Regions from separate parts of the Ensifer sp. 1H6 genome, predicted to be linked through region 1. Evidence: riboswitches for the same ligand, from Rfam matches in the RefSeq annotation. Region 1 holds a riboswitch; the other holds the start of a gene.
What was found. A riboswitch is a leader RNA that binds a small molecule or an ion and turns the genes downstream of it on or off. The one in region 1 is predicted to bind S-adenosylmethionine.

Region 1 (7,228 bases):
CGTGATATCGCTTCACCGAAAAACGGCAGCGAGGCCTGAGGGATGCAGCTTTTCGGCGTGACCGAACCCATGTGGCGCCTTTTGGCCTTTCTCTCGGTCTTTGCCGCCATGGCGGCGCTCGAGCTTCTGCACCCGAGGCTGGAGCGGCCGGAACTGCAAAAGGCGCTGAAGGCGCGCCGCTGGTTTACCAACCTCTCTATCCTGGTTCTGTCCTCGCTTTCGCTGCGGCTGATCTTCCCGGCCGCTGCCACGGGCGCGGCACTCTGGGCTGAAGCGCGGGGATACGGCCTGCTGCCGGCATTGGGCGTTCCTCCGCTCGTGGCCGGCGCAATCGCCTTCGTCTTGCTCGACTTCGCCGTCTGGCTGGAACATGTCGCCTTTCACAAGGTCCCCGCCCTATGGCGAATGCACCGGGTTCATCACGCCGACCCGGGCGTCGACCTGACCACGGCGCTGCGCTTTCATCCGCTGGAGATCGTCGTCTCGATGATCTGGAAGATTGCCGTCGTCGTCGCGCTCGGCGCACCTGCCGTCGCCGTGCTGATGTTCGAGATCGTGCTGAATGCCGCTGCCATGTTCAACCATGCCAATCTGCGGCTGCCACCCCGCCTCGACCGGGCGCTGCGGCTGCTGATCGTCACGCCCGACATGCACCGCATCCACCACTCGACCGAGCGCTCGGAAACGGATTCGAACTACGGCTTCAACCTGGCGATCTGGGACCGGCTGTTCTCGACCTATACGGATCGGCCGCGACGGGGCGACGATGCGATCGAAACGGGGTTGACCGCCTATGGCCGCAGCGAGCCGACCAAGCTTTTGTGGTCGTTACTCCTGCCCTTCCGTCGCAGTTGATTTGGAGCATGTCCGCGCAAAGTGTGCGGCGGTTTGGCGACATAAACTGCAGAGCGTTTCTGTCTCAGAGGAGCCGCTGAAACGCTCCTAGTAAATTCCGTTCGGGAAATAGCGCAGGTAGATCTCGTCGAGCCGCCCACTGCGCGAAAGCGCCAGCAAGGCGTGATCGATCGCCTGCGTCAGCGCCGGCTCGGCCTTGCGGTTCATGATCGTCAGGCCCTCGCCAAGAAAGCGTTGCGAGAAATAGGCGCCGTCGACAAGCGCGCAGCATCCGGCGGCAGCGCTGCCGGACACCCAGAAGGAAAGCTGCATGCCGTCGGAAAAGACGGCTGCGACCTCGCCCTTCTGCAGAGCGGCGAGCATGGCATCGCGATCGGGAAAGATCCTGGCTTCAAGCTTGGGGAAAAAGGCCCTGAACATCACCTCATGCGTGGTGCCGGAAACGACGCCCACCGCCTTGCCCTTCAGGCCCGACGGATCGGAGACGGCGCCGGCTGCCTTGGTGTTGACGGCGAAGCGCGCAGGAAGCCGTATGAACGGCCTGGAGAAGCCGAAGCGCTGACGCAGTTCCGGACTGACGGAGATGCCGGCGGCGACCGCCTCGCCCTGTCCCTCTTCCAGCGCCGGGAGCAGCTCGGCATAGGTGACCGCCTGGATCTGGCATTTGGCTTCGATATCGAGTTCGCGGCAGATCTCGCGCACCAGGTCGACATGGAAGCCCGAAAGCTTGCCCGATTGGTCGATGAAGTTGAACGGCGGGAAATCCACCGTGGTCAGGAACCGTAGGCGCGCAAGGCCGGTCAGATCCGGCTTGGCAATGCGCTCGCGCGCATCGAACAGATTGGGCAGATCCCTGGGCTGGGCGGCAAGCGAACCGGCCATCAGATACACGCACAGAGCCAGCAGTCGGTGGATTTTCATGGGCAATGGCCAGCGCGTCTCTTGGTGGTACCGCACGGCCAGCGCGGCCGCAGATGATTCATGGGTGATGACAAGATTAGCCGGATGGAACCGGGCTGGCTACTGGCTTCGGCGTCCGACGGTTCGGGCCGTCGCACGCAGGAGTGCCGGCTCAAAGCGCGATGGGCTGACATTGAAGAAAAAAGTGGAGCGGGTGATCGGGATCGAACCGACGACATCAAGCTTGGGAAGCTGGCGTTCTACCACTGAACTACACCCGCAGCGCTTCGGAAACTTCCTCAACCGCATGCATCTGTCAAGGACCGTTGCGCCGCGTTGCCGCGCAACGGCACTTTTTCTGTTACTCCGCGTGGAAATGCTTGGAGAGCTTGAGACCCTGAGCCTGATAGTTGGAGCCAAGACCGAGGCCGTAAAGTCCCTCCGGGCGTTCCAGCATATGTTCATAGACCAGCCGGCCGACGATCTGGCCATGCTCGAGGATGAAGGGAACCTCGTGGCTGCGGACTTCGAGCACCGCTCGGCTGCCGCTGCCGCCGGCAGAGGCATGGCCGAAGCCCGGATCGAAGAAGCCGGCATAATGCACGCGGAATTCACCGACCAATGGATCGAACGGCGTCATCTCGGCAGCGTAGAGCGGCGGAACATGCACAGCTTCGCGCGAAACGAGGATGTAGAATTCGTCGGGATCGAGGATCAGCTCGTCGCGGCCACGGCTATAGAGCGGCTCCCAGAAGTCGAACACGGCATGCTGCGCCTTCTTGTCGACATCGACGACCGCGGTGTGATGCTTGCCGCGGTAGCCGATCAGTCCGTCCGGGCCCGTACCCTTGAGATCGATCGAGAGCGCGATCCCGCCGCCGCTGACATTGGGCTTGTCGCTCGCAACCAGCATATCGCTTTCATGCAGCGCCAGCAGTTCCTGCTCGGAGAGCAGCGACTGGCCGGTGCGGAAGCGGATCTGCGACAGGCGCGAACCGCGCCGCACGACGATCGGGAAGGTGCGCGGGCTGATTTCGAGGTAAAGCGGTCCGCGATATCCAGCCGGGATCTTGTCGAACTCCTGGGCGCGATCGGTGATGACGCGGGTGAAGATGTCGAGGCGACCGGTCGAGCTCTTCGGATTTGCCGAAGCCGACATGGTCTCCGGCAGATCGAGGCTTTCCATCAGCGGCACGATATAAACGCAGCCGGTTTCCAGCACGGCGCCGTCGGAGAGATCGACGACATGCAGTTTCAGCCGGTCGAGCTTGTCGGCAACGAGATGCGCCGGCCCCGGCATGAAGCTCGCGCGCACGCGAAATGCCTTGGCGCCGAGGCGCAGGTCGAGGCTTGCCGGCTGGATCTGATCGGTATCCAGCGCCTTTTCGCTTTTCAAGCGTCCGGTCGCAAACAGCGCGGCGATCGCGCGGTCGGCCAAAATCCCAGTCTCGCGGCCCATTTCGATCCTCTTTTCAGTTGCGAGACAAAACCAAACTCCAGGAATTGACGCAAGCGCACCCAAGCAGTATTGGAGCTTTATCCCGTGGTGATTTGGCCGGTCGGCTTGCAGCCACGTTAAACAAGTAGCTAAAAAGGCCGGGTTTCAAACCGGCCCTTCACGCGGCCGGTTTTTTTGTTTTTGAAGGTGATCGTCACATGAGCAAAAACTGGCGCCCGGCAACCCAACTCGTCCACGGCGGAACGACCCGCTCCCAGCACGGCGAGACGTCCGAGGCGATCTTCCTCACCCAGGGCTTCGTCTACGAGACATCCGAGGCGGCGGAAGCACGCTTCAAGGGCGAGACCGAAGGCTTCATCTATGCCCGTTACGGCAGCCCTACCAACGACATGTTTGAAAAGCGCATGTGCATGCTGGAAGGCGCCGAAGACGCGCGCGCCACGGCATCAGGCATGGCTGCCGTCACTGCCGCCATTTTATGCCAGCTGAAGGCCGGCGACCACATCGTTGCCGCCCGCGCCCTCTTCGGCTCCTGCCGCTGGGTGGTCGAGACGCTGGCCCCGAAATACGGCATCGAATGCACGCTGGTCGACGGACGCGATCTCGCGAACTGGGAAAAGGCGATCCAGAAGAACACCAAGGTCTTCTTCCTGGAAAGCCCGACCAACCCGACGCTGGAAGTGATCGACATTTCAGGCGTTTCTCGGCTCGCCAACCAGATCGGCGCCAAGGTCGTGGTCGACAACGTCTTCGCCACGCCGCTGTTTCAGAAGCCGCTGGAACTCGGCGCGCATATCGTCGTCTATTCCGCCACCAAGCATATCGACGGCCAGGGCCGGTGCCTCGGTGGCGTGGTTCTGTCCGACAAGGACTGGATCAACGAGCATCTGCATGACTACTTCCGCCACACCGGCCCGGCGATGTCGCCGTTCAACGCCTGGACGTTGCTGAAGGGCATCGAGACGCTGCCGCTGCGCGTCAAGCAGCAGACCGAAAACGCCCGTCGCGTCGCCGACTTCCTCGCCGAGCAGCCGCAGATCGCCAAGGTGATCTACCCCGGCCGCGCGGACCATCCGCAGGCCGACATCATCGCCAAGCAGATGACCGGCGGTTCGACCCTTGTCGCCTTCGAACTCAAGGGCGGCAAGGATGCGGCCTTCGCACTGCAGAACGCACTGCAGATCGCCCGCATCTCCAACAATCTTGGCGATTCCAAAAGCCTGATCACCCATCCGGCGACGACGACGCACAAGAACCTGACGGACGAAGCTCGCGACGAGCTCGGCATTTCCGCCGGCACCGTTCGTTTCTCCGCCGGTATCGAGGACAGCGACGACATCGTCGAGGACTTCGCCCGCGCGCTGAAGACCGTCAAGGCCTGATACCCACGAACAAGACGGCCGCCCCGAGATCGGCGGCGGCCGCTACTCGACGTCGCGAAAACGCGTTCGCGCGAGCACAATGCGCGATAGCGCGGTGTAGAGGCAGACGACCGCAAACAGCGCCGCCAGCAGCGGAAACCACGTCGGGAACAGGCAGAAGGCCAGGAAGGCGGCGATCGTCTCCGTCGCCTCGGCAAGCCCGGTGGTGAAGTAGAGCGATTTTACCCCCCGCACATCCGTCGTCATCGCTCGCTTTTCGGCCATAATGGCATAGGCGAGAAAACTCGATCCGTTGACGTAGAACGAGAAGAGCAGCAGACCGCCGACAAGACCGTTGGCCTGCGGATCGGCGCCGATGAAGCCGAGCGGGATGGCACCGTAGAAGGCGAAGTCGAGCACGATGTCGAGGAAACCACCGAAATCGGTTTTGCGCGTGGCGCGTGCCACCGCACCATCAAGTCCATCGCAAAGCCGGCTAACGACGATAACAATGGCGGCGGCAAGGTAGTATTGTCCGGCAATGAGGACAGCGGCAACGAGGCCGAGCGCGAGCCGGTGATCGTGACCGCATTGGCACCGACACCCCCGCGGGCAAGTGCTGCACCGAGCCGATCCAGTATCGGATCCAGATGTTTTCTCACCGCGCCATCAAGCATCGGCCTCGCCTTTCCGCAGACTTGCCGCCGACGCATGCAATCCTGCCGTTATTCTTGACGAAACCATCTTGCTGTAGAATACCCTGAAAGACTTGAAACAAGGTGTTGCTCATGTATCGCGCGCTCACTCGCGACATAGAAGTTACGGTGGAGCCTTATTATCTGGAAGAGCAATCTGATCCGGATGACAGCCGCTATGTCTGGGGCTACCGCATCGTCATCGCCAACCATTCGGCCGAGTCGGTTCGGCTGATGACACGCTACTGGCATATTACCGACGAGAACGGCCAGGTGGACGAAGTCAGCGGGCCCGGTGTCATCGGAGAGCAACCGTTGCTGAACCCCGGCGATACCTACGAATATTCCTCCGGATGCCCGCTCGATACGCCGTCCGGCGTCATGTTCGGCCACTACAGCATGGAATCGGAAGGCGGAGAACACTTCAACGTGGCAATCCCCGCCTTCTCGCTTGATTCACCAGGGCTCGTTCGAACCCTGAATTGAGGCATCCTACTGCTGGCGGACCTCGCTTGCCTCGAAGCGATAGGTGGTCGAGCAGAACTCGCACGTCACCTTGATCAAGCCGTCCTCGATGGTGCTCTCGATATCGTCGGCGTGCAGTCCGGTGAGCACCGAGCGGATCTTTTCGCGCGAACAGCTGCAGCGATCATAGACCGCCTGCGGCTCGTAGACGCGAACGCCGCGCTCGTGGAACAGCCGATAGAGCAGACGTTCCGTGCCGACCATCGGGTCGGTCAGTTCGTCGGCATCGATCGTCTCGACCATGACCTTGGCTTCCGCCCAGAGATCGTCCTCGTCGAAGAGATCCTCGTTGTCGTCGCCGTCACCCCCCGAAAGATCCGGTTGGCGCATGCGCTCCGGCGCATCCGGCAGGAACTGCGCGACCATGCCGCCGGCGCGCCAGCGATGGCGCGGCTTGCCGTTCTCGTCGCGGTCGAGCAGTTCGGCAACGCCGAGGCGCACCTTGGTCGGGATCTGCTCCGACTGGCGGAAGTAGACGCCGGCAATCTCCTCGAGCGTGGCGCCATCGAGCGCAACGATGCCCTGATAGCGCTGGGTATGGGCACCCTGATCGATGGTGAAGGCGAGAACGCCCTTGCCCAGCAGCTCATGCGACTGGGTGCGTCCGTCCTTCAGAGCTTCCTCCAGCGCTTCCTCGTTGAAACGGGCATAGGCGCGCACCCGATCGGGCGTGGCAAAATCGGCGACGACAAGATCGACCGGGCCGTCGCTCTTCGTCTGGACGATAAGCTTGCCGTCGAACTTCAGCGACGTTCCGAGCAGCACGGTCAGCACCACGGTCTCGGCAACCAGCCGCGCGACCGGAAGCGGATAGTTGTGGCGCTCGAGGATCGCATCGAGCATCGGGCCGAGCTGAACGGCGCGGCCACGCACATCGAGGCCCTCCACCTGGAAGGGCACGACATGATCGTCACCGGCAAAGTCGAATTCGCCAAGTCCTGGTGCCATCTCAGTCATCTGCTGCTCCTTACGTCACTAAAGCGCGTCGCGATCGCCAGGATTCGCTGACTGCGCTTCAAGTTTTTGTTCTTGTGCATATCGTTATCGCAAAACCGCTGCGCACTTTTCCGCGACATGCTTGGGAGAGGGCCGCGCAGAGAACATAAACATCCTCCGGTGCAGCCTGCCCGTTATCCTATTCGATCCCGCCATAAACGGATTTGTCTAGCAGGCATGTGCCGTTTTGCCGGCCGATCATGCGCTGCCTGTCGTCAGGTAACGTCCGTTGTTTCCACCCCGGAACGTCCCGCATTCGGCCTAAATCGTGTCGCATGCGGGAAATTTCAATAGGCAGACGCGCCGATCAGACGAGCCCCATGCACCAGGCGATGATCGACTTCTGTGCGTGCAGCCTGTTTTCCGCCTCGTCGAATACCACCGACTGCGGCCCGTCGATGACCTCGTCGGTCACTTCCTCGCCGCGATGCGCCGGC
Region 2 (7,228 bases), on a different contig from region 1:
CGCAAGTTCCGCAACCTTGGCCAGTGCGCGGGCATTGTCGGCCGGCACTGAAAGCACCGAACGGCGCAGGCGAACGGGGTGATGTTCGATCGATTTTGTCATGCGGCCAGTTGTGCCCGCCTTTCCTTTTTTCCGCAAGACGAGGCGAACGGCCGCACCCCTCTTGCAAGCGGCGGCGGCAACACCCACATCCCGAGCAGAAAGGTGACGATCATGCAAAGCATACGTTCTGTTCTTTTTACGGCTCTCGCCATCACCATTACGCTGGCAGCCTTCGTCTTCACCGCATCGCTTGCGCTTGCGCTCGCCGGCATCGCCGCCGTTGTCGCGATCGGCAGCGCCATTGCCGCCCGGCTGAACCTGAAGCAGGCTCGAGCAACGGCCCGCCCGACCTCCGGCGCCGCCCCGCGCGAAATGCGCATCTGGAACGACGGTCGCGGCACGATCATCGATCTCTAGGCATCGATCTCCAGAGCGTTTCCGGTTTAGACGACGTCGCGGAAGCGCTCTATCTCCTTGTTTCTACGCACTTCCTGACGGGAACCGCTTCGCATTTTTCCCGAAATGCTTGAGTCTGCCCGACGCGGCAGCCCAATCTCGCTCGATTTTTTTGCGACACCCGTGTCGGCAAGACCCGCTTGCGTTCGTCCTTGGGTCAGGCCAGCAAAGGTCATGGCCACTGCATCATTCCCTCAACAGGAGCATGACATGGACAGCACGACGCAGAAAACAGACGCAAACCAGCTGCCGAAGGCCCTCAACGGCCTGGTGCCTTATCTCCAGGTCGACGGCGCGGCCAAGGCGGCGGAATTCTACAAGCACGCCTTCGGCGCAAAGGAAGCCTATCGGCAACCGGTCGACGACCAGGGCCGGACGATGCATATCCATCTCCACATCAACGGCAGCTCGCTGATGCTCAGTGACGCCTATCCGGAATACGGCCATGCCCTGGAAAAGCCGCAGGCCTTCAGCCTGATGCTGCCGGTCGACGACATCGACGCGTGGTGGAGCCAGGCGGTCGCCGCCGGCGCCGAAGTCGTGATGCCGATCGAATTGATGTTCTGGGGCGATCGCTACGGGCAGCTGCGCGACCCCTTCGGCGTGCTCTGGGCGCTGAACGCCCCAGTAAAAGCAGGCTAGAGTCAAGACAGGCTGAGACCGAAGCCAGACACCGGCCGATTTCGGCAAAACCCTCGGGCAAGGCGCCCAACGGATAAAACAACCGCGACAACACTTGCCGGGCAGGCGATTTCACCCGCCCGGCAAGCATCTTCGGGATAGATTTTCCTTCATTTCGGCGCAAAACTGATCTAAACGCTTACGCAACATTTCGCTGAAATCGAAGGCCTGAAGTTATGGAAAAGTTCGTCAAGCTCACCGGCGTCGCCGCTCCCCTCCCCGTCGTCAACGTCGACACGGACATGATCATTCCGAAGGATTACCTGAAGACGATCAAGCGCACCGGCCTCGGCACCGGACTTTTCGCCGAAGCGCGCTACAACGAGGACGGCTCGGTCAACCCGGATTTCGTGCTCAACAAGCCCGCCTACCAGAACGCCAAGATCCTGGTCGCCGGCGACAACTTCGGCTGCGGCTCCTCGCGCGAGCACGCACCGTGGGCGCTTCTCGACTTCGGCATCCGCTGCGTGATCTCGACCTCGTTCGCCGACATCTTCTACAACAACTGTTTCAAGAACGGCATCCTGCCGATCGTCGTCAGCCCGGAGAACCTGGACAAGCTGATGGACGACGCCTCGCGCGGCTCCAACGCCATCCTCTCGGTCGACCTGGAATCCCAGGAAATTACTGGTCCGGACGGCGGCACGGTCAAGTTCGAGGTCGATGCCTTCAAGCGCCACTGCCTGCTGAACGGCCTCGACGACATCGGCCTGACGCTGGAGAAGGCAACGGCCATCGACAGCTTCGAAAAGTCGACCACCGCCTCGCGCCCCTGGGCGTGAGCGACGGGATGACGCGCAAGCTCATCTCTTCCGGTTCGCCCTTCGAGAAGACGGCAGGCTATTCGCGTGCCGTCGCCAAGGGCGACTGGTGTTTCGTCTCCGGCACCACCGGCTACGACTACGCCACCATGACCATGCCGGAAACGGTGGAAGAGCAGGCGCACAATTGCCTGAAGACGATCGAGGGCGCGCTGAAAGAGGCGGGCTTCTCGCTCTTAGACGTGGTGCGCAATCACTACTACGTCACCGATGCCAGTTTCGCCGACCGGGTTTTTCCGATCTTCGGCGAGATGTTCGGCGAAATCCGCCCTGCCGCCACCATGATCGTCTGCGATCTCATCCGCCCGGAAATGCTGATCGAGATCGAGGTTACCGCCTTCCGCGGCTGACGTCTGACGGGTCGCAGCCAGCGGCAGTGACACCTGCACCGCTTATGCGCTACTGCAGAAGCATGACGACGGCCCTCGCCCGCAGGACCGTTTTCCGCATCACTATGACCGGAAGAAGCCCATGCAATTCGAAGGCACCGCCGACTATATCGCCGACAAGGACCTGATGATCGCCGTCAACGCCGCGATCCGGCTGGAACGGCCACTGCTCGTCAAGGGCGAGCCCGGCACCGGCAAGACCGAGCTTGCGCGGCAGGTTGCAGCTGCTCTGGGACTCGACCTGATCGAATGGAACGTCAAGTCGACGACCAAGGCGCAGCAGGGACTTTACGAATATGACGCCGTCTCGCGCCTGCGCGACAGCCAGCTCGGCGACGAGCGCGTCAACGACGTCAAGAACTACATCCGCAAGGGCAAGCTTTGGCAGGCCTTCGAGGCCGGGAAGCGTGTGGTGCTCTTGATCGACGAAATCGACAAGGCCGACATCGAGTTTCCGAACGACCTGCTGCAGGAACTCGACCGGATGGAGTTCCACGTCTACGAGACCAACGAGACGATCCACGCCCGCCAGCGGCCGATCGTCGTCATCACCTCCAACAACGAGAAGGAACTGCCGGACGCTTTTCTGCGCCGCTGCTTCTTCCACTATATCCGCTTTCCCGACGCAGACACGCTCGCCCGCATCGTCGAGGTGCACTATCCCGGCATCCGCAAGACGCTGCTTTCGGCAGCCCTTGCCGCCTTCTACGATATCCGCCAGGTGCCGGGGCTGAAGAAGAAGCCCTCGACCTCCGAAGCGCTCGACTGGATCCGCCTGCTCGTCGCCGACGAGATCGACCCGGCCGACCTGCGCGCCGATCCAAAGACCATGCTGCCGAAGCTGCACGGCGCGCTTCTCAAGAATGAGCAGGACGTCCACCTTTTCGAGCGCCTGGCCTTCATGGCACGCCGCGACGGATGAGACCGGACGCCAACAAGGTCCTGATCTACGCCACCTGGCGAGGGCATCTGCTCGTCTTCGACGAGCCGGACTTTCCCGATGTAGATCTGCAGGTCCCGGGCGGCACGATAGAACCGGGAGAAAGCCCTGAAGCGGCGGCCTTCCGCGAATTTGTCGAGGAGACCGGGCTGACGCCGCCGCCGGCATTATTGCCATTTAAAACGCAGGACTATCACTTCACGCAGAACGGCCGGAAAATCTGCCATCGCCGGCACTATTTCCATGGGCCGTTAGCCGGCGAACAAAAGGAACCCTGGCTGCACCGCGAAATGACGCCGGAGAGCGGTGGCCCGCCGATCCGCTTTCGCTTCTTCTGGCTCAGTCAGAGCGAGGCCGGCAAGCGGCTGGGATATGGCATGCAGAACGGTCTGGACTTGCTGCACCTAGCAACAGATGCCCCTCACCCTAACCCTCTCCCCGCAAGCGGGGCGGGGGAACGCGGCGACCGCAACCTCATCACCTGCTGTAAGCCTGAAAGGGAGCCGAACGGCCGCGGCAATGTCCCTTCTCCCCGCCTGCGGGGAGAAGGTGGCGGCAGCCGGTAGAGGGGCCAACCCACACGAATCGTTTTTCATTGACCCCCGCGGCCTTGCCGCGCTATCAAACAATCCGTGGTGATTTGGCCGGCCGGCTTGCAGCCACGTTAAACAAATCGCTAAAGGGCCGAGGAAACGTGGATTTTCCGAGGACCGGTCGCGATCAATCGCCGCCGGTTTTTTTGTATTGATCGAGTGGAAGCCCCATGCCCATCAAGATACCCGATACGCTGCCCGCATTCGAGACCCTCGCGACCGAGGGCGTGCGGGTGATGACCGAGACCGTGGCGATCCGTCAGGATATCCGCCCGCTCCAGATCGGGCTGCTGAACCTCATGCCGAACAAGGTCAAGACCGAGATCCAGATGGCGCGCCTCATCGGCGCCTCGCCGCTGCAGGTCGAGCTGTCGCTGATCCGCATCGGCGCGCACCGCGCGAAGAACACCTCCGAGGAACACCTGCTTGCCTTCTACGAGACCTGGGAGGAGGTGAAGGCCCGCAAGTTCGACGGCTTCATCATCACCGGCGCCCCGGTCGAAACGCTGGAATACGAGGACGTCACCTATTGGGACGAACTCAAGCGCATCCTCGACTGGACGACGACCAACGTGCATTCGACGCTGAACGTCTGCTGGGGCGCGATGGCGGCGATCTATCATTTCCATGGCGTGCCGAAATATCCGCTGAAGGAGAAGGCTTTCGGCGTCTACCGCCACCAGAACCTGCAGCCCTCCTCCGTCTATCTCAACGGCTTTTCCGACGATTTCGCCGTGCCGGTGTCGCGCTGGACCGAAGTGCGCCGCGCCGACATCGATGCGGTGCCCGACCTTGAGATCCTGATGGAATCGAAGGAGATGGGTGTGTGCCTCGTGCACGAGAAGAAGGGCAAGCGCCTCTACATGTTCAATCACGTAGAGTATGATTCCACTTCGCTATCGGACGAATATTTCCGGGATGTGGATGCGGGCGTACCGATCAAGATGCCGCATGACTACTTCCCGCACAATGATTCAACCCTGCCGCCGCAGAACCGCTGGCGCAGCCATGCGCATCTTTTCTTCGGCAACTGGATCAACGAGATGTACCAGACGACGCCCTACGAAATGGACCTGATCGGCAGGAACGAAAGCTAGGGCCGGAGCCGCGGATGTTCATCCCCTTCTTCCTCGAATTGAAGGCCGCGAAGATCCCGGTGACGCTCCGGGAATTCCTGTCCTTGATCGAGGGCATGGAGGCGGGCATTGCCACCTTCGATATCGAGGCGTTCTATTTTCTCGCACGCACGGCATTGGTGAAGGATGAGCGCCATATCGACCGCTTCGACGGCGTATTCCGGCATTGTTTTTCCGGCCTTGAGGCCATCAATCCGCCAGACGAGTTCGCGCAGGGTGAAATCCCCGAAGAGTGGTTGCGCAAGCTTGCCGAAAAATATCTGACCGAGGAAGAGAAGCGCCTGGTCGAAAGCCTTGGCGGCTTCGAGACCCTGATGGAGACCTTGCGCCAGCGGCTCAGCGAACAGGAAGGGCGCCACCAGGGCGGCGCCAAATGGATCGGCACCGCCGGCACCTCACCCTTCGGCGCCTATGGCTACAATCCCGAAGGTGTGCGCATCGGCCAGGACGGCTCGCGGCACCGGCGCGCGGTCAAGGTGTGGGACCGGCGCGAATTCAGGGATTACGACGACACGGTCGAACTCGGCACGCGCAACATCAAGGTGGCGCTCAAACGGCTCAGGCGCTGGGTGCGCCAGGGTGCTGCCGACGAACTCGACCTCTCCGGCACGATCCGCGCCACCGCCGAGCACGGCTATCTCGATGTCGTCACCCGGCCGGAACGGCGCAATGCTATCAAGCTCTTGATGTTCTTCGACGTCGGCGGTTCGATGGACGACCATATCCGCATCGTTGAGGAGCTGTTTTCGGCGGCACGCGGCGAATTCCGCCACATGGAGCACTTCTACTTCCACAATTGCGTCTACGAAGGCCTGTGGAAGGACAATCGCCGCCGGCGCGCCGACATCACCCGCACGGCGGAGCTGCTGCGCACCTTCGGCAGCGACTACCGCGCGATCTTCGTCGGCGACGCATCGATGAGCCCCTATGAGATCAGCCACCCCGGCGGTTCGGTCGAGCATTGGAACGACGAGGCCGGCGGGCTCTGGCTCTCGCGTATCGCCGCCCATTTTCCCCGGTCTATCTGGCTCAATCCGGTTGCCGAGCAGCATTGGGGCTACACTCAGTCGATCGGCATGATCAGGAGCCTCGTAGGCGGACGGATGTTTCCCTTGACGCTTGCCGGACTGCAGGACGCGACGAAACAACTATCACGCTGAATCTACCGCAGAAAATCTCGATTTCCGGTTGCCGATCCACCTGAAATGACGCAGGTTGCTTGTCGTGAGGACTGCATGTTTCCGTAAATCGTAGAGCATCCCGCTTTCAAGTGGAATCACTGAAAGCGGATAAGATGCTCTAGAATCAAAGTGCTAGAGCGTCCTTTGTGTGTTCATCTGAACGCACGGCGCTCTAGCCGATTTAAGGATACAACATGCAGCAGTTCTAGAGTGTACAGCGACCTTTGCGCGTCTGCTAAGACGCGCGGCGCTGTGGGGGAGCCAGGCGATGGACAAGCATGCGGATACGGAAATCTTCGGACACCTGCCATCGGGTGAGCCGGTTCATCGTGTCGTGCTCTCCGGTGGTGGCCTTACTGCCTATATCCTCACCTGGGGCAGCGTGATCCAGGATCTGCGGCTGGATGGCCATGAGCCGCCGCTGGTGCTCGGGTTCACCGATCTCGAAAGCTATCTCGACCATTCCCCCTATTTTGGCGCGACGCCCGGCCGCTGCGCCAACCGTATTGGCGACGGTCGCTTCACGCTCGACGGCAAAACCTACCAGCTCGAATGCAATGAAAAAGGTGTGACCCACCTGCATGGCGGCAGCGACAACATCGGCAAGCGCAACTGGACGATCGTCAGCCACACACCGGACAGCGTCACGTTGGCGATCACCGACCCGGACGGCCGCGCCGGCTATCCCGGCAGCTGCCAGATCCGCTGCACCTACCAGCTCAAAGCCGGCGGCGTGCTCAGTGTCGTCTACGAGACGGAGACCGATCGGCCGACACTCGCCAATGTCTGCCAGCACAGCTATTTCAATCTCGATGGCGGCACGGACGCGCTTGGCCACGACATCATGATCGCCGCCGACCATTATCTGCCGACCAACGAGTTCCAGGTCCCGACGGGCGAAATCCGCCCGGTCGAAGGCACCGCCTTCGATCTCAGGGAAATGACCTCGCTCAAGCGCCAGACCGAGGGCGAACGCATCGCCTACGACC

Region 2: another riboswitch for S-adenosylmethionine. It lies ahead of metA (homoserine O-succinyltransferase); the one in region 1 lies ahead of BKP54_RS19980 (O-succinylhomoserine sulfhydrylase).

The regions. Positions count from the first base shown of each region.
Region 1 covers NZ_MOAI01000017.1:13,168-20,395, reverse strand. The annotation lists gene BKP54_RS20000 (sterol desaturase family protein) at 43-855, shown strand; gene BKP54_RS19995 (transporter substrate-binding domain-containing protein) at 943-1,776, opposite strand; tRNA gene BKP54_RS19990 (tRNA-Gly) at 1,962-2,036, opposite strand; gene BKP54_RS19985 (2'-deoxycytidine 5'-triphosphate deaminase) at 2,117-3,214, opposite strand; SAM riboswitch at 3,289-3,367, shown strand; gene BKP54_RS19980 (O-succinylhomoserine sulfhydrylase) at 3,412-4,596, shown strand; partial or broken gene BKP54_RS19975 (CDP-alcohol phosphatidyltransferase family protein) at 4,639-5,252, opposite strand; gene apaG (Co2+/Mg2+ efflux protein ApaG) at 5,364-5,756, shown strand; gene BKP54_RS19965 (Hsp33 family molecular chaperone) at 5,763-6,752, opposite strand; gene argF (ornithine carbamoyltransferase) at 7,099-7,228, opposite strand, start outside.
Region 2 covers NZ_MOAI01000012.1:183,581-190,808, forward strand. The annotation lists gene BKP54_RS16435 (CoA ester lyase) at 1-102, opposite strand, end outside; gene BKP54_RS16440 (hypothetical protein) at 214-459, shown strand; gene BKP54_RS16445 (glyoxalase/bleomycin resistance/extradiol dioxygenase family protein) at 709-1,140, shown strand; gene leuD (3-isopropylmalate dehydratase small subunit) at 1,356-1,961, shown strand; gene BKP54_RS16455 (RidA family protein) at 1,970-2,350, shown strand; gene BKP54_RS16460 (MoxR family ATPase) at 2,472-3,311, shown strand; gene BKP54_RS16465 (NUDIX domain-containing protein) at 3,308-3,895, shown strand; SAM riboswitch at 3,952-4,029, shown strand; gene metA (homoserine O-succinyltransferase) at 4,093-5,019, shown strand; gene BKP54_RS16475 (VWA domain-containing protein) at 5,034-6,218, shown strand; gene BKP54_RS16480 (aldose epimerase family protein) at 6,508-7,228, shown strand, end outside.